4 regions of the Nocardioides panaciterrulae genome follow, and region 4 is predicted to be linked to each of the others. Evidence: riboswitches for the same ligand, from Rfam matches in the RefSeq annotation. Region 4 holds a riboswitch; each other region holds the start of a gene.
What was found. A riboswitch is a leader RNA that binds a small molecule or an ion and turns the genes downstream of it on or off. The one in region 4 is predicted to bind cyclic di-AMP.

Region 1 (5,490 bases), 1.5 Mb from region 4:
TCGAGGACAGGGGATGGGGTCATGGGGTGAAGTGAAGCGGCCCACGTCCGGTCGCGCCCACCCGTTGCTTCCACTGGACGGAAGTCAGGAGACCACGGCCCACGTGGTCCGGCGCGGCAGCCAGTAGCGCACGGTGGTGCCGGGGGACCCGGCCTCCAGCCGCAGCCAGCCGCCGCCGACCGCGGCCCGGTCCCGCATGGTCCGCACCCCCCGGTGGCCGGGGCTGGGCCGCTCCACCTCGGGCAGGCCGACCCCGTCGTCGCTGATCGCCACCTCGACGCCCCGGGGCCCGGCGCAGAGCACGACCCGCACCTCCCCGGCCCGGGCGTGCTTGCGGACGTTGGCCAGGGCCTCCTGCGCGATCCGCAGCGCCGTGGTCACCACCTCGTCGCCGAGCCCCGCGGCCCCGGCCCCGGCCCCGTCGCCGTCGCCGTCGCCGTCGCCGGCCCCGTCGCCATCGGCGGCCCCGTCGGCGACCTCGACCGAGAACCGGGTGGCGGTGCCGTCCAGCGCGTGGGCCGCGGCGTCGCGGAGCAGCTCGGCCAGGTCGGAGCCGGGCGGCACCGGCTCGAGGTCGAAGAGCAGGTGCCGCAGCCCGGCGGTCACCGAGGCGTTCAGCGCCTGCAGCTGGGTGACGGTGGGCTCGAGGTCGGGTGCGTCCTGGCGCACCCGGCGCAGCAGCAGCCCGAGCCGGAGGTCCATCGCGGCCAGCGACTGGACGGAGTCGTCGTGCACGTCGGCCGCGATCCGGGCCCGCTCCTCCTCCTGGGCGACCACCAGCCGCTGCAGGAGCTGGCTGCGCTGCAGCGCCGAGCGCACGAGCCGGGTCCGGGCGTCGAGCACCTCGAGGGCGTAGGAGACGTTGTCGGCGACCTGCACGAGCAGCGCGCGCATCCGGTCGTCGAAGACCTGCGGGTGCGCCGACCAGAGCGTGAACGCCGCCATCGTGCGCCCGTCGCGGCGCAGCGGCAGCGTGGCCAGCCCGCGGACGCCGAACCGGGCGGCGTGCCGGTGCCAGGGGGCCAGCTGCGGGTCGTGCAGGTAGTCGTCGTGGAACGAGGTCACGCCTTCGCGCAGCGCCAGGGCCGTGGGCCCCTGGCCGGTCGGCTGGTCGGGGTCGGTGGTGACCTGCAGGCCCTCGACGTACTCGTCGATCGCGCCGGCGCGGGCCAGGGTGCGCACGGTCCAGCCCTTGCCCCGGCAGGCGATCCAGGCGCCGAGGAAGCCGCTCTCCTCGACCGCGGTGCGGCACACCTCCGGGAACAGGTCCGCCACGTCGGGGGCCCGGATGATCGCCTCGTTGACCCGCGCCAGGGCGAGGTAGGCGCGGTTGGCGGCCCGGACCCGCTGCTCACCGCGGACCCGCTCGGTGACGTCGGTGGCCGAGACCAGCCACCACGGGCCGGTGGTGGTCGCCAGGAGGGTCAGCCGGACCTCCACGTGCACGACCTCCGCGCCGCGCCGGAGCGTGGCCGCGGCGGTCCCGGCCGGGCTGCCGGGCCGGCCGGCCGTGGTGGCCGCCTCCAGCCCGGCGGTCCCGAGCGGGACGCCGGCCTCGTCGGCCAGCAGCGTGTCCAGGGGGAGGCCGACCAGCTCATCCGCGCGGCGACCCAGCAGCCGGAGGGCGCTGGCATTGGCGTAGTCGACGAGGCCGGCCTCGTCGACGCCGAGGACCGCGTCGGGTGCCCCGTCGAGCAGCGCGCGCATCGCCTCGGGCGGCACCTGGCGTGGCAGCGCGGCGGACATCGGTCGCTCCCGTGGTTCCTGGGTCCCCGGACGCTGCTCACAGTACGACGGGCGCGGGGGCGAGGGGCGACAACGCCACCAGCCGGCGCAGCGCCTCGGTCGCGCCGGGGGCGGCGAGCACCACCTCGCCGGCCGCGGCGCGGGCGACCAGGTCGGGCAGCCGGTCGCCGAGGCTGCCCTTGGCGAGGAAGCCGACCGCGCCGGCGCGCAGCATGGCGAGGATCGCCGTGGTGCCGTGCTGGGCCGAGACGGCGACCACCAGCGGACGGTGACCGTCCCCGGTGGTGAGCGCCCGGACGGCCGTGGGGCCGCCGCCGGGCATCCGGACGTCGACCAGGGCCAGGTCCGGCGCCGTCTCGGCGACCAGGGCGAGCAGCTGCGCGCCGGTGCCGGCCGCGCCGACGACGTCGAACCGGGGATCGGCCGCGAGCACGTCGACCAGGGCGTCGGTGAAGACGGGGTCGTCGTCGGCGACGACGACGCGGATCGCGCGCATGGGGCCTGCCCCCCTTCTCCGTCCCCGCCATCATCACCGGGACCGGACGGGACGGGAGCGGCCGCGCGCACCAGTCCGTCTAGTACCTTCGCACTAGCAGCGGTCGAGCAGGCGGCCGCCGGTGAGGGGGAGCACGCGTGACGGGGCACGACGATCCGGCGGCGTCGCTGGTGGCGCGGACCTGGACCTTCACGCCCGAGAGCCACCCCACGCGGGAGTCGCTGGACGAGATGCTCGACGCGCTGCTGCCCTCGATCGAGTGCCTGCCGGGGTTCCGCGGGTGCACGGTCCTGGTGGACCGCGAGGACGGCTCGATCCACGCGACGGTGTTCTGGGCGGACGACGCGGCCATGCGGGCCGCCCTGGACCGCGAGTCCAACGCCGCCCGCGGCGCCCTGGTGCTCACCGGCAGCAGTGAGTCGCGCACGGCCGTGCACGACGTGCTGGTCAACCGTCCGGCGCCGGCCGTCGTAGACCGCGAGCTCGGCGCGGACCGCTGGTGAGCGACCCCGTGACCCACCCGACGAGCGACCCCGTGAGCGGCCCCGTGAACGGTGCCGTGGGTGACGCGGTCGACGGCGGTGGGCCCGCCGCCGCGCCGATCCGGGTGCTGGTCGTCGACGACCACGACGTGCTGGCCAGCAGCCTGGCCGCGGTGCTGGACCAGGAGCCCGACCTGCTCAGCGTGGGCGTCGCGGCCACGCTGGAGCGGGCGCGGGCACTGATCCGCACCGCCGCTCCCGACGTGGTGCTGCTCGACCACCGGCTGCCGGACGGGGACGGGGTCGCCGCGATCGGGGAGCTGCTCGCGCTGCGCAGCGGGCTGCGGGTCGTGGTGCTCACCGCCAGCTCGGCCGACCACGTGCTGGTGGCCGCGATCGAGGCCGGCGCGGCCGGCTTCCTGTCCAAGACCCGCAGCCTGGCCGAGGTGACCGCCGCGGTGCGTGCCGCGGCCTCCGGAGAGGCGGTGATCTCCCCGGAGCTGCTGGCCCGGCTGCTGCCCCGGCTGCAGCGCGACGGCCGGCCGCCCCACGAGGCGCTCACCGGCCGCGAACGCGAGGTGCTGGGGCTGGTGGCCGGCGGGCTGACCAACGCCGCGATCGCCGAGCAGCTGGTGGTCAGCGTGCACACGGTGCGCAACCACGTCGCGAACCTCTCGGCCAAGCTCGGCGCGCACTCCAAGCTCGAGGCGCTCTCGATCGCCGTGCGCGAGGGGCTGCTGCCGGACCGCTGACCCGGCCTCGGGGCGAGGCCCGGCGGAGGCGAGCGTGTCGACCGTCACGGCCCCCGGGGCGCCCGCGCATTTGGCGATCCCGGCGATCCCCTGCCTATCGTCTGCGGGTTTGCAAGTGAACAGCCGGCCCCGGGTACGCCGAGTCCTGCCCGCCCGTGGCGCCGGTCCGTGCGGTGACCCTGTGGTCGCCGTCGACACACGGGCAGGAGTGGGGGAACCAGCGTTCCACGCGGTCCCCGACCGCTCGGGGTGAAGCCACCGACCCGTGGCCGGGCACCTTCCTCGCCCGAACCCGACAGCTCACCTCACAGGCGTGGGAAGGGAGAACCGCATGTCCAACTCCATGCCGACGCTGCTGCGCGCCTCCGCACGCTGGGGAGCCCGGGCCCTGACCAGCGGCGCCCTCGCCATGGGTGTCCTCGCCACGGCTCCGATGACCACCGACGCGCACGCTGCCACCAGTCACCACCACCGCACGATCGCGCACCGGGTCGGCCACGCCACCCGCGTCGCGGTCCGCCAGAAGGGTGACCCCTACAAGTACGGCGCCGCCGGCCCGAGCCGCTTCGACTGCTCCGGGCTGACCTACTTCAGCTTCCGCAAGGCGGGCTTCAAGCACATCCCGCGGACCTCCTCGGCGCAGGCCAGGTGGGCCCACCACATCAAGAAGAGCAAGGCCCGTCGCGGCGACCTGGTCTTCTTCAGGAACAGCCACGGCGTCTACCACGTCGGTGTCTTCGCGGGACGCCGTCACGGCGCGAAGTACGTGCTGCACGCGCCGTACTCGGGGGCCCGGGTGCGCCGCGAGAGGATCTGGACCAGCCACTGGTTCGCGGGCGCCGTGCCGCGCTGAGCGGGAGCGACGCCCGGCGTCGGCCGCAGTCCGTCAACCCAGGCTGCGGCCGACGCCCTGGGCGGCCACCTGCAGCGCGGCGACCAGCCGGGGCCGGTCCTTCTTCAGGCTGGGCACCACGATCCCGAGCGCGGCGACCACCTCCTCGTCCTGCCGGATCGGCACCGCGACCGAGCAGGCGCCCAGGCTCATCTCCTCCACCGTGGTGGCATAGCCCTCGCGCAGCACCCGGGCCAGCTGGCGGCGCAGGAGCCCGGGCTGGGTCACGGTGTACGGCGTGACCCGGGTCAGCCGGGCCAGCGCCTGCTCCTGCACCGGCGCCGGGGCGTGGGCGAGCAGCACCTTGCCGACGCCGGTCGCGTGCAGCGGCAGCCGCGAGCCGATCCGGCTCACCACCGGCACCGAGGCGTGGCCGGACAGCCGGTCCAGGTAGAGCACCTCGACCCGGTCCCGCACGGCCAGGTGCACGGTGGCCAGGGTGGTGCCGTAGAGGTCGTGGAGGAACGGCGAGGCCACCTGGCGCAGGCCGGTCTGCACCGGCGCCAGCAGCCCGAGGTCCCACAGCCGCCGGCCCACGACGTACTCCCCGGAGCCGGTCCGCGCCAGCGCCCCCCAGGCGACCAGCTCGGCGACCAGCCGATGCGCGGTCGCGACCGGCAGCCCGGCCCGACCGGCCAGCTGGCTGAGCGTGAGCCGGCGATGCCGCTCGTCGAAGGCGCCGAGCAGCGCCAGCGCCCGCGAGGTCACGCTGGCGCCGGGACTGCCACTGTTGCCGGCCACCCGCCCAGTCTTCCACTGGACGGAACTTGGGGCTCGGTTGCCGGGCCTTGCGACCCGTACGGTCTGCGACGTGACCGACAACCGTGCCTCCTCCGACGCGGCCGCCACGACCCAGGCCGAGGTCACCGAGGAGATCCAGCAGATCGCCAAGGCCTACGAGGGCGGGCGCGACGGCGGGCCGACGGACGGCGTCGAGACCCAGCCGCGGCTCGACTACCCGCCGTACCGCTCCAGCGTGCTGCGCCACCCGACCAAGGACCTCCACCACGCCGACCCCGAGGGCATCGAGCTGTGGTCGCCGGTCTTCGGCCAGGCCGACGTCGACCCGCTCGAGGCCGACCTGACGATCCAGCGCCGCGGCGAGCCGGTCGGCGAGCGGAT
Region 2 (5,490 bases), 420 kb from region 4:
CTGGTGACCAACCCCGGCCTGAAGTCCCAGCACGCCCTGGTCGTCGACGTCGGCACCCGCGTCGTGCGCAACGTGTCGCTCGGCGACTCGGTCGCCTCGGCACTGCTCGACGGCGACGGCGGCCTGCTGCTCACCGGCTACAGCAAGGGCGGGGACCGCGGCGCGCCGCTGTGGCGGCTGCCGCAGGACGGGCAGCGGACCAGGCTGGCGGCCCGGGTGGACGGGCCGGTGCTGCCCTCGCCGGACCACCTGTCCCTGGTCACGGGTACGACGAGCTGGCGGGGCCACGGCCTGCGCGTGCTCGACCGCAACGGCGAGCTGCAGAAGCGGATCGCGACCGGCGCCCACTGCACGCCGGTGCGCTGGTGGGACACCTCGACGGTGGAGGTGCAGTGTGCGCACCGCTCGACCCTCACCCTCTCGCTGGTCGACCTGACCACCGGGTCGGTCACCGCGTTGACCCGTCCGCACGGACGCGACAGCGCCGACCTCGGCGACCTCGACGCCCGCCGGGTGGCCAGTGGCCTCTATCTGCAGGCGTCCGGCCCCTGCGGCTACCTCTTCCTCGCCCGCCAGCGAGACGACGGCTCGGTGGCCGAGGTGCGGGTGCCGCACGCGGTCGGCAACGTGCTGCTCATCGGTGCCGAGGACGACCGGCTGGTCATCGAGCACGCGGCCAGCTGCGACGGCGCGACGCCGCGCGCGGTGCTGGCCCGCTTCGACCCGGCCAGCCACGAGGAGCAGCCGATCGTGAGGCTGGGGCGGCACGCCGACTTCGGCCGGGTGCTCGCCTACGGCGAGCGGCCCGCCTCGTCGTACTGATCACGACCCCCTAGGGTGTGCGGGCAGGCTCGGCCACCGAGAGCCGGCCGCTCACCGGACGAGGAGCACCCATGGGTCGTTACGACGGACGTGTCGCACTGGTCACCGGAGCCGCCCGCGGCATCGGGTTCGGGACCGCCAGCCGGTTCGCCGAGGAGGGTGCCTCGGTCGCCGTCATCGACCTCGACGAGTCCGCCGCGGCCGAGGCCGCCGGGCGGCTGCCGCTGGTCGAGGGTGCGAAGGCCGTCGGCGTCGGCTGTGACGTCAGCGACGCCGGCTCCGCGGACGCCGCCGTGGCGCGCGTGGTCGAGGAGCTCGGCGGCCTGCACGTGCTGGTCAACAACGCCGGCATCACCCGCGACAACCTGCTGTTCAAGATGACCGAGGAGGACTGGGACCTGGTCATGAACGTGCACCTGCGGGGCGCCTTCCTGATGACCCGGGCGGCGCAGAAGGTCTTCGTGGCGCAGAAGTACGGCAAGATCCTCAACCTCTCCAGCGTCTCCGCGCTCGGCAACCGCGGTCAGGCCAACTACTCGGCCGCCAAGATGGGGATCCAGGGCTTCACCCGCACCCTGGGCCTCGAGCTCGGCCCGTTCGGCATCAACGCCAACGCGATCGCCCCCGGCTTCATCGCCACCGAGATGACCGACGCCACCGCCGCCCGGCTGAAGATGGACGTCGAGGAGTTCCGCCGCCTCAACGCCGAGGCGAACCCGGTCAAGCGGGTCGGCGCACCTGAGGACATCGCCGCCGCCGCGGCGTTCCTGTGCAGCGACGAGGCCTCCTACATCACCGGCCAGACGCTCTACGTGGACGGCGGCGCCAAGCTCGGCTGATATGTAGGCCCTGGCTGTCAAGGGCATGGTGAGGCGCCGTTCGGCACTGGTTGTGTCGGCGGCGCCTCGTCTTGGTCCGGTCAGGTCACCTGTCGCAGCGTGTTCGTGTACGACGCGCGGTCAATGCTGATATGCGCGGGTTGGTTACCGCAGGACGATGTTCGGCAGGAGCGTTCCGCGGGTCTGAGGTCGAGCGTCACGAGCGTGGCTCGTGGCTCACAGCCGAATCGCGGGTGGTCTCCTCGCGCTGCTTCGTCAGGTTCGTCGACCGGCCAAGGTCATGGGGGGTCGGGCCTAGTCCAAGGTGGCCAAAGACCAACACCAGCCAGCGAGCTCGCGAGCGATGGCGGTGTTGGCGACGGTGTGCTTCTTGTGGCGGCGGGCGTAGCCGGTCCACCGGTCGTGGAGGCGTTGGTTGCCGGTGTGGGCGCGGATCCGGGCGGCTTCGGGGGCCTGCTCCCAGCGCGAGCGTAGGACGGCGCCGACGACATAGCGGGGCTTGTGGTGCCAGGCTGCTTCGATCAGGAGTCGCCGGGCGTGGCTGTTGCCGGTCTTGGTGATCGCACCAAGTCGGCGTGAGCCGCCCGAGGACTGCTCGGAGGGCACGAGCCCGAGATAGGTGCCGATGCTCGAGCCGGTGAACCGGTGCCAGTCGCCGAGCTCGACAGCGAGCGCGAACCCGGTCAGGGTCGAGATCCCGCGCAGGCAGCACAGACGTCTGGTCACCGCGGCGAACTCACTGTCAGCGGCCATCGCGGCGATCGCCTTGTCGAGCCGGTCGCGGCGAGTCAGGGCGAACTCGACGGCTTCGAGCTCGGCTTCGTAGGCGGCCTGAGTGCCGGCCAGGTCGAACCGGATCCGGTGCAGCCAGGCGTGGTGTTTGCCGGTCCAGGCCGCGCCGCCGTAGTAGACGTGACCGTGTCGCAGGAGCAGCTTCGAGACCCGGTGCCGGGCCCGCATCAGGTCGCCACGGACATCCTCGCGGGCCCGGACCAGATCGCGGGCGGCCTCCTCGGTCACGGTCGGGATCCGGATCGGGGTCAGGTCATCGTTGCGCAGCAACCGCGCCAGCAGCACCGCGTCGCGGGCATCGGTCTTGACCCGCTCACCGGCGGGTCGGTTCAGCTTCGAGGGCGCCGCGACCTGGCAGCGGATCCCAACTGCGTCTAGGGCACGGACCAATCCGAAACCAGTTGGACCGGCCTCGTAGGCCACCGCCACCGGACCCGGCAGTCCCCGCAGCCAGTCAATGACGACCTCGTTGGACGGGACCAGCCGCTCCTTGAAGAACTCTCCGGTCGTGGTGTCGATCGCCGCAGCAGAGATTGATCGGGCGTGCACATCCAGTCCCACACTCGTACGCTCAGTGAACACCGGGGCCTCCTATGCCTGTGGATAGGTCGAGCAGGCCGCTCCTGCCCGACAACCCACGTACATGCATGTGAGAGGCCCCGGCCTGCAACCCCCTCACCCCGAGGCGGTCACGTCATAGCGTCTGACCACCCGGTCGGCCCCCGTCCGACCCCCATGTGGGGGACGGAAGTCCCCCTGATCGGGACTTTCGTCCCCCAGACGGGGGAGCGGCGCTTTTCCCGCGGCTCCGCTTCTGCCTAGTTTGCCTCGTCGCCATTCGCGACCGAGGCCGGGTACGCCGAGTCCTGCCCGCCCGGCCCTCGACCCCCTGATCGCACCAGGGCAGGAGTGGGGGACCCACAGTTCGATGCCGCACCCAGGTGCGGCTCGGGGTGAAGCCGGCGCCGACTTTCTCGGGCAGGCCCGGCGGAGGACCTTTCCACCTCCAACCCGACAGCTCACCTCACAGGCGTGGGAAAGGCCCGACCATGTCCGTACGCCTGCGCGCCCTCCTCGCGCTGCCCGCCATCCTCGCCAGCGTGCTCACCGCCGCGGTCACCACCGACGCAGCCACCGCCCCCGCGGCCAACGCAGCGAGCCACCACCACGGCCACCACCACCGCCACCATGGCCACCACCACGCGCATCACGCGCATCACCACAGCCAGCACGCGTCGCACCACGCCGCCGGCCAGCCCACCAAGATCCTGCACGCCCGCAACATCGCGCTGCAGCACGTGGGTGCGCCGTACAAGTGGGGCGCCGCCGGCCCGCACGCCTTCGACTGCTCCGGGCTGGTCTACTACAGCTACCGCCACGCCGGCCTCTCCGTGCCGCGGACCGCGGCCGAGCAGTCCGGCGTCGCGCGGCACATCCCGCGCAGCCAGATGAAGAGCGGGGACTTCTTGTTCTTCAGCAACGGAAGTGGCGTCTACCACGTCGCGATCTTCCTGCACTGGGCGAACGGGCACGCCGTGATGCTGCAAGCGCCGCGCCCCGGCGAGCGCGTGCAGCGGGCCGTCCCCTGGACCAACAGCTGGTTCGCGGGCACCCTGCGGGGCCGCTGAGCCGGGAGCGGCTGCTACCTTCCAGCCGGTCTGCCGTCCGCCGCGGGCGCGCCTCCTCCGGGGGGCGCGCCCGCGCGGCAGACTGGAAGTCGACTGGATCACTCACACGAAACGGAGCTCGCCCCGTGCGCCGTGCCCCCCTGCCCCTCGCCGTCCTGGTCAGCGCGAGCCTGCTGCTCGCCGGCTGTGGAGGCGGTGACGACGGGAGCCCGTCCTCCGAGAGCTCCTCGCCCGCCGCGCAGAAGGTCGCCGGCGGCGCCACGCTGGACGCCACCTGGCCGCTGACCGGGTTGCCGGTCTCCGGCGACCAGAGCGCCTCGCAGGACCACCCGGTGCTGGTGGCGAAGATGGACAACACCGCGTCCAGCGCCCCGCAGATCGGCCTCGGCAAGGCCGACATGGTCGTCGAGGAGCTCGTCGAGGGCGGCCTGACCCGGCTGGCGGCGTTCTACTACTCGCAGATCCCCGGCACCGTGGGGCCGGTCCGTTCGATGCGCGCCAGCGACGTCGGCATCGTCTCTCCGGTGGACGCCGACGTCGTCACCAGTGGCGCCGCGCCGCGGACGATCGCGCTGATCAAGAACGCGGGCATCCGCTTCTTCGGCGAGGGCACCAAGGGGTTCGCGCGTGACAACAGCCGGCCAGCGCCGTACAACCTCTTCGCGAACCTGAGCGAGGTCGCCTCCACGATCAAGCAGGGCGACAAGCGGCCCGCCGACTACCTGCCCTGGGGCGACGAGAAGGACCTGCCCAAGGGCGTCGCCGCCAAGACCATGGCCGCGCAGTTCTCCGGCGGGCACACCACCGACTGGGTCTACCGCGGAGGCGGCTACATCAACGAGAACACCTACGCCGCGGACGGCGACGAGTTCCCGGCCGACACCGTGCTGGTGCTGCGGGTCCAGGAGGGCGACGCGGGCTACCTCGACCCGGCCGGCAACCACGTCCCCGAGACCAAGCTCGTCGGCAAGGGCGCCGCGATGCTCTTCCACGGCGGCCGGATGGTTCGCGGCACCTGGTCGAAGGACAAGCTGGACAGCCCGCTGCAGCTCTCGACCAAGGGCGGCAAGCTCACCGTCCCGGCCGGGCACACCTGGATCGAGCTGGTCCCCGCGCAGGGCGGGAACGTCACCTTCAAGAAGTGACCCCGTTGCCGTGACCCCGTCGTAGGGACCCCGTGGTCAGGGGCTGGTGGGCAGCGCGGCGCCGTGGTCCACCAGCTCGCGGAACCCGGCGAGGATCACCCCGATCGCGGTCTCGACCCGCGCGGCCGCGGCCACGGGGTCGTCGGCGCTGGAGACCGACTCGCCCGCCGAGGACATCGCCCCGAAGAAGATCCGGGCGAAGGTCTGCACCATCGCGTCGTCGAGGTCCCAGGTGCTCGCGCTCAGGACTCCCTCGACGATGTC
Region 3 (5,490 bases), 710 kb from region 4:
TCGCCGAAGACCACCTCCGGGCGGGAGGCCAGGGCCCGGGCGACCGCCACCCGCTGCTGCTGGCCGCCGGAGAGCTGGGCCGGGCGGTGGCCGAGGCGGTCGCCGAGCCGGAGCGTGGTCACCACCGTGTCGAACCAGTCGCGGTCGAGGGTGCGGCCGGCGAGGTCCGCGGGCAGGCAGATGTTCTCCTCCGCGGTGAGCGTGGGCAGCAGGTTGAAGGCCTGGAAGACGAACCCGAGCCGGTCGCGGCGCAGGATCGTGCGCTGCTTGTCCGACAGGCTCGCCAGGTCGGTGTCGCCGACGAACGCCTGGCCCGAGGTCAGCGTGTCGAGGCCGGCCACGCAGTGCATCAGCGTGGACTTGCCGGACCCGGAGGGCCCCATGATCGCGGTGAAGGCGCCGGCCGGGAAGTCCACGGTGACGTCGTCGAGGGCGTGCACGACGGCGTCCGGGCCGCCGTCGGCCCCGGCGCCGACGCTGCCGTAGGACTTGCGGGCGTGGCTCACCCGAGCGGCGGGTCGCGCGGACCGCTCGGCGGCGGGTGCGGCCAGGGCGATGTCGGTCATGTGTCTTCCTTCGGGGCGGAGTCGGGTCGGTCGGGGTGCTGTCGGGAGCGGTGCTGGAGCGGGCCCGAGACGGCGGCCGGACGGCCGGGGGAGGCGGCGGGAGGGCTGGTAGGGGTGGTGCTGACCCGCGGTCAGCCCGGACGGTGCCGGTCGAGGAAGCCGTCGAGGGTGAGGTCGAGGCCGTAGTCGAACTCCGCGACGTCGTCGAGGCCGGCCAGCAGCGGCCCGACCTCGGCGACGTGCGGATAGCGGTCGGCCAGGGCGGCGAGGTCCGGCTCGGTCGCGGCGGTGATCGGGTGGCGGGGGAAGTAGCGGCTGAGCTCGACCAGCGCGGTGCCGATCGAGTAGGCGGTCAGCGCCCGGTAGGACCGGGCGACCTCCAGCGGCGGGATGCCGGCCTCCCGCAGCGCCCGGTAGCCGCCCTCGAGGTAGGCCAGCGCCGCGGGCGTGCGCGGGGGGTGCAGGGCGATCAGAGGCACGGCGTACGGGTGGCTCAGCAGCACCCGCCGGGAGGCGCGCATCAGCTCGCGCAGGGCCGTCCGGGGCTCGGCGGCCGGGTCGGGCGGCGGGATCTCGGCGTACACGAGCTGCACCACCTCGTCGAGCAGCGCCTCGTGGCCCTCGACGTAGGTGTAGAGGGTCATCGCCGAGACCCGCAGCTCCGCCGCGACCCGGCGCATCGTGACGCCCTCGACCCCCTCGGCGTCGAGCAGGGCGAGGCCGGCGCGCGCGACGGCGTCCGTGGTCAGCCCGGTGCGCTTCGGCACTGCCCATCCCTCCCGTCGTCGGCCTGTGTGGTCGCGGAGTCGGGAATTTACGGCGTACGAAAACGTTTCCGCCAGCGACTTCCGGACCGGTGCAGACCAGTCCTCATCGTTCCTTCATCCCGGTCGGCGCACTGTGGCGGTTCAACGCAGACGAGAGGTGGCGGCATGTCCTGGGACGGCATCCAGCGTCAGGGGTTCCTGGCGGTCAACGACCTGAGCGCCGACACCCCGGCGCTGCACGGCGTGCTGCGGGGCTACGCGATGTACGGCGTGGTCCTGTTCGCGGTGCTGCTGCTGGCGGGCTGGTGGTTCGCCCGGGGCCGCGGCCCGGTCACGATGGCGTCCGCGCTCTGGGCGCCGCTGGGCATGCTGCTGGCGATCGCGGTCAACCAGCCGCTCGGCCGGCTGGTGCACGAGGCCCGGCCGTACGCCGTGCTCCCGCACGTCCTCGTCCTGGTGCCCCGCAGCCACGACTTCTCCTTCCCCAGCGACCACTCGGTGATGGCCGGCGCGGTGGCCGCCGGGGTGTGGCTGGTGAGCCGGCGGCTCGGGCTGGTGGCCCTCGCCGCCGCCCTGCTGATGGCCTTCGCCCGGGTCTACGTCGGCGCGCACTTCCCTCTCGACGTGGTCGCCGGCCTGCTCGTCGGCGCCGTCGTGGTGCTGGTCGGGCACCGGCTGCTGCTGCCGGTCCTGCGCGCACTGGTGGTGCGCCTGGAGCGGACCCCGCTGCGACCGCTGCTGGCGGCCCGGCCGACTCCCTGACCCCGGGGCGCCGCCCGCCGCCCCGCTGCCCAGGGCGCCCTGCGCCGTCAGGCGCCGAGGAAGCCGCGCACCCGCGGCACCACCTGGTCGGCGAACTCCTCGAAGAAGCCGTGCCGGCCACCGGCCACCAGCTGCAGCTCGGCGCCGGGCACGCGGGCGGCGAGCAGCTCGGCGTTGCGCACCGGCGCCATCAGGTCCGCGTCGCCGTGGGTCACCAGGACCGGTACGCCGACCTCCGGGAGCCGGTCCCAGGCGTCGTGCCGGGCGCTGGCGCGCAGGTGGCCCCGGCGGGCGGCGGCCGACATCGTCGGGTCGCCGAGCAGCGTCGAGCCGTCGTGCGTGGCCAGCCACGCCGGGGTGTACATGAGCTCCAGGAGCGCCCGGCGCACCGCGTCCGGGTCGCGCCGGCTCAGCGAGAGCCGCACCTCCACGCTGCGCTCGACCGCCTCCGGGCCGCCGGGGGAGGTGCAGGCGAGCACCAGCCGCCGGACCCGGGCCGGGTGCTCGACGACCAGCCGCTGCGCCACCCGGCCGCCCATCGAAGTGCCGTAGACCAGGACGTCGTCGTAGCCGAGGTCGTCCAGCACCGCGACCGCGTCCGCGGCGAACGACGAGGTCGTCCACGACGCCGCGTCCGTCTCGTCCGCCCGGGTGTCCCCGGTGCCGCGGTAGTCGAAGGTGACGGTGCGGAACGCGTCGGCGAAGGCCGCGCGCAGCCCGTCCCACCAGCGGTGGGAGTTCGCCTGGCCGGGCAGCAGGAGCAGTGGCGGCGCGGTGTCCGGGCCGAGGAGCTGCCAGGCGAGCTCCGCCCCGTCGTACGTCGTGGTCCGTCCGGTCTGCACGGAGCGACTGTGCCAGACGCAGGGGCCGGACGGTGTGCGGGCCGGACGCTCTGCGGGCCGAGGCGCGAGCCGGCGGTCACCGTCCCCTCCGCCTTACCCCATTCTCGGGACCTTTGTCCCGCGGGCTTGCCCCATCTGGGGGAAGCGGCCTTGGCTGGCGGTGCGGATCTTTCTAGGTTGCAGTGTCCCGTCAACCGGGATGCCCTCCCGGTCACGCCGAGTCCTGTCCGGCCGGGAGGTCCCCTGAACACCGGGACAGGAGCGGGGAACCCACCTTCGAGTCGCGCACCGCGCGGCCCTCGGGGTGAAGCCGTCCGATCTCCGGACCGGACGGCCGGGCACACCTCAGCCCGAACCCGACAGCTAACCCCGAAGGCGTGTGGAGGGTTTCCCGATGCGCTTTCGCATGCTCATGTCCATGATCGTCGCCGCCTTCGCGGCCCTGACCACCGTCGCCGTCGTCGAGACGCCGGCGCACGCGTCCAGCACCGCCACCTGGAACCGCATCGCCCAGTGCGAGTCCAGCGGCAACTGGCACATCAACACCGGCAACGGCTACTACGGCGGCCTGCAGATCAGCCGCAGCACCTGGGCCGGGTACGGCGGGAGGCGGTACGCCGCGCTGCCGAGCCAGGCCACCAAGGCCGAGCAGATCCGGGTCGCCGAGCGGATCCGGCGCGGGCAGGGCTGGGGCGCCTGGCCGGTCTGCTCCCGCCGGGCCGGCGTCCGCTGACCTGACGGCCGGCCGGACGGGTGCCGGCCGGGCGCTCCTCGACCGCCCCGCCGACCCGCGCCGCCGAGCCGCGCCGCCGAGCCGCGTCGGGGCGCGGGGACCCGTGGCACCGGGCCCCCGCGCCCCGACGCTCGTCGGACCATCCGGCCCGCCGGGCGGCCCGGCGGGCGGCTCGGCTCGGGACCTGGTCGGCCCGACCCGGACGGCGCTGCCGGTCAGGCCGCCACGGTCTCCCGGACCCGGTCGATCATCGCCTGCTCGCGCTCGCTGACCCGCACCGCGTGGAAGCCGAGGAAGCCGCCCTCGCGCGCCGCCTCGGCGGCCGCCCGAGCGGCGCCGACCAGCCACTCGCCGAACGCCGCGGACTCCTCGGGCGAGGCCTTGGCCGCGACGATGTCGTGCACCTCCCGCAGCTCGGCGAGCACCAGGTCACCGGTCGGCTGGTCCCCGGTCGGCCGGTAGCCCTTCAGCGGGTTCTGCTTGTGCTGCACCATCTCCTGCACGTCGAGCGCGACCTCGGAGAGCAATTGCTCGCGGCTCGGCGGGCTGGTGGCGCTGTGCATCGTCGCCATCGTCTCCTTGGCGGCCTCGATCGGGCCGCCGGGGTCGGCCAGCGTGATCGCCAGCCCGGCCACCATCGGGGCGCGGACGATGCGCGCCCACTCCTCGGGGTCGAAGTCGCTCTTCGTGGTCACGGCGCAGCCCTCCGTCGGGTCGGTGCGGACCGCTCCACGGTGCCCGACGTACGCCGGCCGCGCCTCACCCCGGGCGGGTGAGGCGTGCGCGGCGCGAGAGGCCGGTCCGCCCGGTCGGCACGGGCGGGGCGGCCCGGCGGTGGGTGAGCCACCGATTCCGCCGCGCGGCCCCGCTCACCCGGCGGCCAGCAGCAGCACCACGTCGGTGAGCGCGATGCCGATCGCGGCGAGGAACGGGCCGCGCCCGCCCCGGGTCAGCGCCAGCACGGCGAGCGCCGCGACCACGGCCAGCGCGACGAGCGACGAGGGCCGGCCGAGGCCGGCCCCGAGCGCGACCACGATCGTGCCGGCGACGAGCACCCCGGTGGCGACGGCGGGCAACCGCCGCGCGCCGATCCGGTGCGGCAGCCCGCGAACTCCGGTGGCTGCGTCGTCGTCGAGGTCGGGGAGCACGTTGAGCAGGTGCGCGCCCACGCCCAGCAGCGCCCCGGCCAGCGGCATCCACCACGGCGGCAGCGCCGGCGGGGCGTCGGCGAGCGAGACGAAGACGACCAGGGCGCCGAAGGCGACGGCGTACGGCGCCCACGACCACGCCGTGGCCTTGAGCCCGGCGTTGTAGAGCCAGCCCGAGCCGACGCAGACCAGGTGCACCAGCCCGGCCGCCCACCCGCAGGCCAGCGAGAGCGGCACGACCGCGACCACCGCGACCGCGCAGGCGACCCGCACCGTCCGGGTCGAGACCTCACCGGCCGCCAGCGGCTTGTCGGTGCGCGCCACCGCCCGGTCCCGGGCCTCGTCGATGAGGTCGTTGGACCAGCCGATCGAGAGCTGGCCGGCGAGCACCGCCGCGACCACGAGCGCGATCCGGGCGGGGCCCAGGCCGTCGGCCACGGCCAGCAGCCCGGCCAGCAGCACCACCGCCAGCGCCGGGCCGGCGTGCGCGGCCCGGAGCAGCGCGGTCACCGCAGGTCCCGCAGCGCCGGCGGCAGCGCCGAGACCGGCTGGGCGCCGGCCGCCAGCGGGTCCGCGGGCAGCTGCCGCACCTGGTCGCGGCACCACGGGCTGACCTCGCGGCTGCCGTCCAGGACGCCCGCGCGGAAGGCGCCCCAGTCGGTCCAGCGAGCC
Region 4 (5,490 bases):
CGTGAGCGCGGTGCGGGCCCGGCGGGCGTAGGCGTCGGCCTCGCCGGCGGGACCGGCCACGAGCACGAGGGTGGCCGGGCTGCGGCGCACCTGGACGGGGCCGCTGAGCCACAGCGGCGTGCGGTGGTCGCCGCCACCGACGCCGGCGATCGTCACCTCCGGTCCGTGCGCCACGAACCGCACGGTGGTCTCCGCGTGCGCGGGCGTGCGATCGAATCCGGCGAACCGCCAGGTGGCCGCCACCGAGGCCGACCAGCCGCCGCCCGGGGCGACGCCGCCCTCCTCGTCGACGTAGCGCAGCGTGAAGTCCTCGACGTGCAGCCGGCGGGCGTTGGCGACGACGCCGCCCAGCAGCCGGGCGGCGGCCTGGTCGCCCGTCGGGGCGAGCGCGCGCGCCGCCGCGGGGTGCCCGCGGTCCACTGCTCGCTCCAGCCGGTGGAGGGCGTCCGCGGCGGCCGCCGGCTGCGCCCGGGCCGCCTCGTGCCGGCTCGGTTGCGCCACGTAGGGCTGCCGGTCGAGCACGGCCCAGGCCACCAGGCCGACCACGACCAGCACGGACAGCGAAAGGCCGGCCACCCACCAGCGTGGGCGACCGGCCTTCGCGCGAGCGGGATCAGCCAGGACGGACCGCACCGACGTACGGCATGGAGTGCAGGCTGGTCACCTTCACACCGACGCTGGGGTTCTCGGCGTTCACGATCATGCCGTTGCCGATGTACATGCCGACGTGGCTGATCGGCTGGTAGTAGAAGACCAGGTCGCCCGGCTGCAGCTCGCTCTCCGAGACATGCGGGCCCGAGCTGTACTGGGCGCTGGAGGAGTGCGGCAGCGAGACGCCGGCCTGCGCCCACGCCACCATGGTCAGGCCCGAGCAGTCCCAGGCGCTCGGCCCGGCGGCGCCGTAGACGTAGGCCTCACCGACCTGCGCCATCGCGAAGCTGACCGCGGCACCCGCCCGTCCGGAGGCGGGGACGGAGGTCGTGGCGACCGGGGTGCGCACGGTGCTGCTGCGGGAGACCATCCGCTCGCGCTGCTGGGCCTTGAGCTTGCCGAGCAGCGAACGCGCCTCGGCGAGCTTCTCGTCGACGGTCGACTTCTCCTGGGCGAGCTGGTGCTCGACGTCGGCGAGCTGCGCGGCCCGCTTCTGCGTCGCGGAGCTGCGGATCTGCAGGGCCCTCACCTGCGTCGAGTAGTCCTCGAAGAGCTGGCCCTGCAGGTCGTTGAACGCCGACATGGTCGAGAGCTGGGCCAGGAACTGGCTCGGGTCCTTGGAGACGACGACCTGGCCGACCGCGCCGATGCTCTGGCCCTCGTACTGGCGTACGACGGAGTCCTGGACCTGCTGCTGGACGGCCGAGAGCCGATCGTCCTGGCGCTTCTGGTCGGACTTCAGCGAGGCCAGGTCCTTGCGGATGTCCTGCAGCTGGAGCTTGGCGTCGTTGTACCGCTCCGAGGCCTGCTCGGCCTGGTGGTAGAGGGTGTCGACCCGGGCCTGGACGTTGTCGATGCTGGGCTTGTTGGGCTGCGCCTGGGCAGAGGTGGCGGGGATGATCCCCACGACCGCGGCGAGGGCCAGTCCGGACAGCGCGGCGCCCACGGGGCGTGCGGTGATTCGCTTCCGACCGTTCATGTGAGCGGGCGGTCTCCCTTGCGTGTCGTACGCCTACCGGGTGAGCTGACGGGTTCGGGCACGACTCGCCCTACACCCGCTCCTCGACGGCCCCCGTGCCATCGCCTTGCGGGTGATTCACCCCAGGTGGGTTGGTTCCCCGGCTCCCGGGCCTCCGAGCAGGTCCGGGACTAAGCGCGGCGCCCGCGCGGATCCGGTCTGATCCACGTTCACGGGCACCTGAGCGCCACAGATTAGTGGTCCGGACACCCCTGCAACAAACCGCCCCCTGCATGTCGGGGACTTTTCCCGTCACTCCGAGACCTCCGACCCCACAGGTCACACAGACCACGTCTGTCACGCGGACTCGATGTGGGTCCCGTCCAGGGGCTGGACCATCCGCAGCGGCGGCACGAGCCCGGAGCCGGCCAGCACGTCGAGGGCCCGGCGCTCGTCGTCGTCGAAGGTCAGCTCGGGCGGGGGCCCGAGCAGCACGGTCACCACGCAGTCGTGGCAGGCCAGCCCGCGCACGGCGCAGCTGTCGCAGTCGATTCTCGTCGTCATGTCCGGGACCCTCGCAGCGACCACCGACACCCCGGGGCCGACAGGGCGCCGTACGGCGTGTCGCGAGCACCGGACCGGCCCGGATCGGGGCTCAGCTGAGCAGCTCGACCAGCGCGCCCGACGCGAAGGGCCGGGCCCCGGCCCGGGCCACGTCCGAGGCCACCTGCTGGTCGCTGCTGACGACCACGACCACCCGGCCCGCCGGCTCCGCGGCGACGAGGTCACGGATCACGTCGTCGGCGATCACCCCCTCCGGGCTGAAGACGACCTTCACGCCGCGCGGGGCCGGCGCGGCGGTGCGTGCCGTGGCGGCGGCCGCGTCGAACACCACCGTGGTCTCCACGCCCAGCCGGGCGACGAGCGGCGCGAGGCCGGCCACCAGGCGGCCGCGCTGGGCCTCGAGCGGGGCGGTCGGCCAGGCGGTCTTGCTCACGTTGTAGCCGTCGACGACCAGGCGGGCCCGCGGGAGCGCCAGGACCCGCTCCAGCCTGGAGGAGTTGGCCGAGGGCGCCGACACGGACCCACCCGCCCGCTCGCCGGCCGCGCGGGCCAGCCCCGCCTCGAGGCGGTCGCCCGGCGCGCCGTCGACGCTCGGCAGCGCGAGCTCGCGCCGCAGCCCCGAGGCGGCGTCGATGACCGTGTCCAGCAACAGCCGCGCCCGCAGCGTCACCTCGTCGCGCTCGGACCTCGCGGCGCGCCTGCCGGCGACGACCTCGGCCTCGAGCTGGTCGATCCGCTCGCGCAGCCGCCGCAGCTCCTTGTCCTGCACGGCCGCCTGGGCGGCGGCCCGGGTCCGGGCCTGCTCGGCCTCGTGCTCGTAGCCGGCGGCGGCCTCCCGCGTGGCCCGCTCGGCGGCGCGGGACTCGCCCAGCTTGCGGCGCAGCGAGGCGTTCTCGGCCTTGTACTCCTCGACCTGGGCCCGGCTGCGCTGGCGCAGGTCGCGCAGCGCCTGCTCGGCCTCGGCGAGCCGGTCCCGCAGCCGGACCGCCTCCCCGGTGTCCCTCGAGGCAGCCTCGTGGCGCGTGCGGATCTCCTCGGTGCGGGCCGCGACCAGCTGCTCCCACCCCTCCGGACGGACCAGCCACGCGAGCGCCGCCACCTCGGCCGGGTCGCCCTCGGCGTCCCCGGCGACCAGCGCGGCGGCCTCGTGGGACGACCGGGCCGCGACCTGGGTGCCGATCCGCTCGCGCAGGTCCTCGTCGCCGTCGAGGGCGTCGGTGATCGCGGTGGCGCCGAGCCGGGTCCGGCGCTGCGGCGCGAAGCCCGCCACCCGGCGCAGCGCCGGCGGGAGCCGGACGACCTGGGGCAGCACCTCGGCCGTCAGCGCCACGACCCGCACGCGCACGGCGTCGGGCAGCTCGCCGAGGGCGAGCGGGGGCTGGGACACGGCGGTCACGAGGGCTCCATGGGTCGGGTGCGGCACGGGTGTTCGTGCTCTCACTTGCACCCTAGTCCGCGCGGCACACCCGGGTTGTCGGCGCTCGGCTCTAGCGTCACGGGCATGAGCAGCGCCGTTCAGGGTGCGCCCTCGCAGTGGGAGGCGCAACGCAGTTTCGACGAGTTGGGGCGCCCGCTGCGGGAGACGACGTTCTGCGTCGTGGACCTCGAGACGACCGGCGGCTCGGCCCAGGCCGGGTCGATGATCACCGAGATCGGTGCGGTCAAGGTGCGGGGCGGCGAGGTCCTCGGCGAGTTCCAGACCCTGGTGAACCCGCACACCGAGATCCCGGCCTTCATCGCCGTGCTCACCGGCATCAGCAACACGATGGTGGCCGACGCACCCTCGATCGAGACCGCGCTGCCCGCGCTGCTCGAGTTCGCGGCCGGCTGCGTGCTGGTCGCGCACAACGCGCCGTTCGACGTGGGCTTCCTCAAGCACTTCGCCGAGCAGCAGGGACGCCCCTGGCCGCGCTTCGAGGTGCTCGACACCGCCCGGCTGGCGCGCCGCGTGATCACCCGCGACGACGCGCCCAACTGCAAGCTCTCCTCGCTCGCCCGGGTCTTCAACGCCTCGACCACGCCCAACCACCGGGCGCTCTCCGACGCCAGGGCGACCGTGGACGTCCTGCACGGGCTGATGGAGCGGCTCGGCGCGCTCGGCGTGCACACCCTCGAGGAGCTGCAGACCTTCTCCTCCCGGGTCACCACCGCGCAGCGTCGCAAGCGTCACCTGGCCGAGGGGCTCCCCCACGCGCCGGGCGTCTACCTCTTCCGCGACGACCGGTCGCGGGTGCTCTACGTCGGCACCTCCCGTGACCTGCGCACCCGGGTCCGGTCCTACTTCACCGCCTCGGAGACCCGCTCGCGGATGGGCGAGATGGTCGGCCTGGCCTCGGCGGTCGACGGCCTGGAGTGCGCGACCGCGCTCGAGGCCGAGGTCCGCGAGCTGCGCCTCATCGCCGAGCACAAGCCGAAGTACAACCGCCGCTCGCGCTACCCGGAGAAGGTGCACTTCCTCAAGCTGACCCGCGAGCCGTGGCCCCGGCTGTCGCTGGTCCGGCGCGTGCTGGACGACCAGGCCGACTACCTCGGCCCGTTCTCCTCCAAGAAGTCCGCGGAGAAGTGCCTCGCGGCCCTGCACGACACCTTCCCCGTGCGGCAGTGCTCCGAGCGGCTGTCGCGGGAGCCCTCCCGGTCGCCGTGCGTGCTGGCCGAGATGGGCCGGTGCCTCTCCCCCTGCGACGGCAGCGTCGACGAGACGACGTACGCCGCGGTCGTGCGCCAGCTGCGCGACTCCCTGCTGCGACGCCCCGACGAGGTCGTGACGGCCATCAACGCGCGGATGGCCACGCTCGCCGCCGACGAGCGCTTCGAGGAGGCCGGTGCGCACCGCGACCGGCTGGCGGCGTTCGTGCGGGCCGCGGCGCGCACCCAGCGGCTCTCCGCGCTCACCCGGTGCCCCGAGGTCGTCGCCGCCCGGCGCGAGGACGACGGCCGCTGGTCGGTCCACGTGGTGCGGCACGGCCGGCTCGCCGCGGCCGGCACCATCCCGCCCGGGGCCGACGCCCACCAGTACGTCGCGGAGCTGCGCGCCTCCGCCGAGACGGTCCGGGCGGCCCCCGGGCCGGTGCCGGCGGCGAGCGCCGAGGAGACCGAGAAGATCCTGCGCTGGCTGGAGTCGCCGGGCATCCGCCTGGTCGAGGTCGACGGCGAGTGGACCTGCCCCGTCGCCGGCGCCACCCGGCACCTGGCGATCCACGACGCGGTCAACCAGTCGCGGCTCTCCCTGGTGCCGTTCGAGGATCGGCGCGGGCTGACCCCCGTGCACCGGCCCGCGCGGTGACCCGATGTCCTAGCCTGTGGTCGTGATCACCGCC

Region 1: linked by a shared signal. The riboswitch ahead of BJZ21_RS19435 (C40 family peptidase) and the one ahead of BJZ21_RS12005 (C40 family peptidase) in region 4 are both predicted to bind cyclic di-AMP.
Region 2: linked by a shared signal. The riboswitch ahead of BJZ21_RS20635 (C40 family peptidase) and the one ahead of BJZ21_RS12005 (C40 family peptidase) in region 4 are both predicted to bind cyclic di-AMP.
Region 3: linked by a shared signal. The riboswitch ahead of BJZ21_RS15405 (transglycosylase family protein) and the one ahead of BJZ21_RS12005 (C40 family peptidase) in region 4 are both predicted to bind cyclic di-AMP.

Annotation. Positions count from the first base shown of each region.
Region 1 is NZ_JACCBG010000001.1:4,076,811-4,082,300, reverse strand. Features, by position in the region: gene BJZ21_RS19460 (4-hydroxybenzoate 3-monooxygenase) at 1-23, opposite strand, end outside; gene BJZ21_RS19455 (sensor histidine kinase) at 85-1,746, opposite strand; gene BJZ21_RS19450 (response regulator) at 1,784-2,242, opposite strand; gene BJZ21_RS19445 (hypothetical protein) at 2,380-2,745, shown strand; gene BJZ21_RS19440 (response regulator) at 2,778-3,476, shown strand; cyclic di-AMP (ydaO/yuaA leader) riboswitch at 3,653-3,806, shown strand; gene BJZ21_RS19435 (C40 family peptidase) at 3,808-4,329, shown strand; gene BJZ21_RS19430 (IclR family transcriptional regulator domain-containing protein) at 4,363-5,109, opposite strand; gene pcaH (protocatechuate 3,4-dioxygenase subunit beta) at 5,180-5,490, shown strand, end outside.
Region 2 is NZ_JACCBG010000001.1:2,956,200-2,961,689, reverse strand. Features, by position in the region: gene BJZ21_RS14110 (hypothetical protein) at 1-822, shown strand, start outside; gene BJZ21_RS14105 (SDR family NAD(P)-dependent oxidoreductase) at 894-1,661, shown strand; gene BJZ21_RS14100 (IS110 family RNA-guided transposase) at 1,956-3,014, opposite strand; cyclic di-AMP (ydaO/yuaA leader) riboswitch at 3,342-3,484, shown strand; gene BJZ21_RS20635 (C40 family peptidase) at 3,503-4,081, shown strand; gene BJZ21_RS14090 (DUF3048 domain-containing protein) at 4,207-5,226, shown strand; gene BJZ21_RS14085 (TetR/AcrR family transcriptional regulator) at 5,263-5,490, opposite strand, start outside.
Region 3 is NZ_JACCBG010000001.1:3,238,264-3,243,753, reverse strand. Features, by position in the region: gene BJZ21_RS15425 (ABC transporter ATP-binding protein) at 1-566, opposite strand, end outside; gene BJZ21_RS15420 (TetR/AcrR family transcriptional regulator C-terminal domain-containing protein) at 698-1,333, opposite strand; gene BJZ21_RS15415 (phosphatase PAP2 family protein) at 1,499-2,095, shown strand; gene BJZ21_RS15410 (alpha/beta fold hydrolase) at 2,143-2,937, opposite strand; cyclic di-AMP (ydaO/yuaA leader) riboswitch at 3,176-3,329, shown strand; gene BJZ21_RS15405 (transglycosylase family protein) at 3,332-3,670, shown strand; gene BJZ21_RS15400 (hypothetical protein) at 3,886-4,365, opposite strand; gene BJZ21_RS15395 (UbiA family prenyltransferase) at 4,540-5,328, opposite strand; gene idi (isopentenyl-diphosphate Delta-isomerase) at 5,325-5,490, opposite strand, start outside.
Region 4 is NZ_JACCBG010000001.1:2,532,265-2,537,754, forward strand. Features, by position in the region: gene BJZ21_RS12000 (hypothetical protein) at 1-576, opposite strand, end outside; gene BJZ21_RS12005 (C40 family peptidase) at 614-1,597, opposite strand; cyclic di-AMP (ydaO/yuaA leader) riboswitch at 1,659-1,807, opposite strand; gene BJZ21_RS12010 (hypothetical protein) at 1,967-2,173, opposite strand; gene BJZ21_RS21770 (NYN domain-containing protein) at 2,265-3,569, opposite strand; gene BJZ21_RS12020 (DEDD exonuclease domain-containing protein) at 3,675-5,456, shown strand; gene BJZ21_RS12025 (Lrp/AsnC ligand binding domain-containing protein) at 5,479-5,490, shown strand, end outside.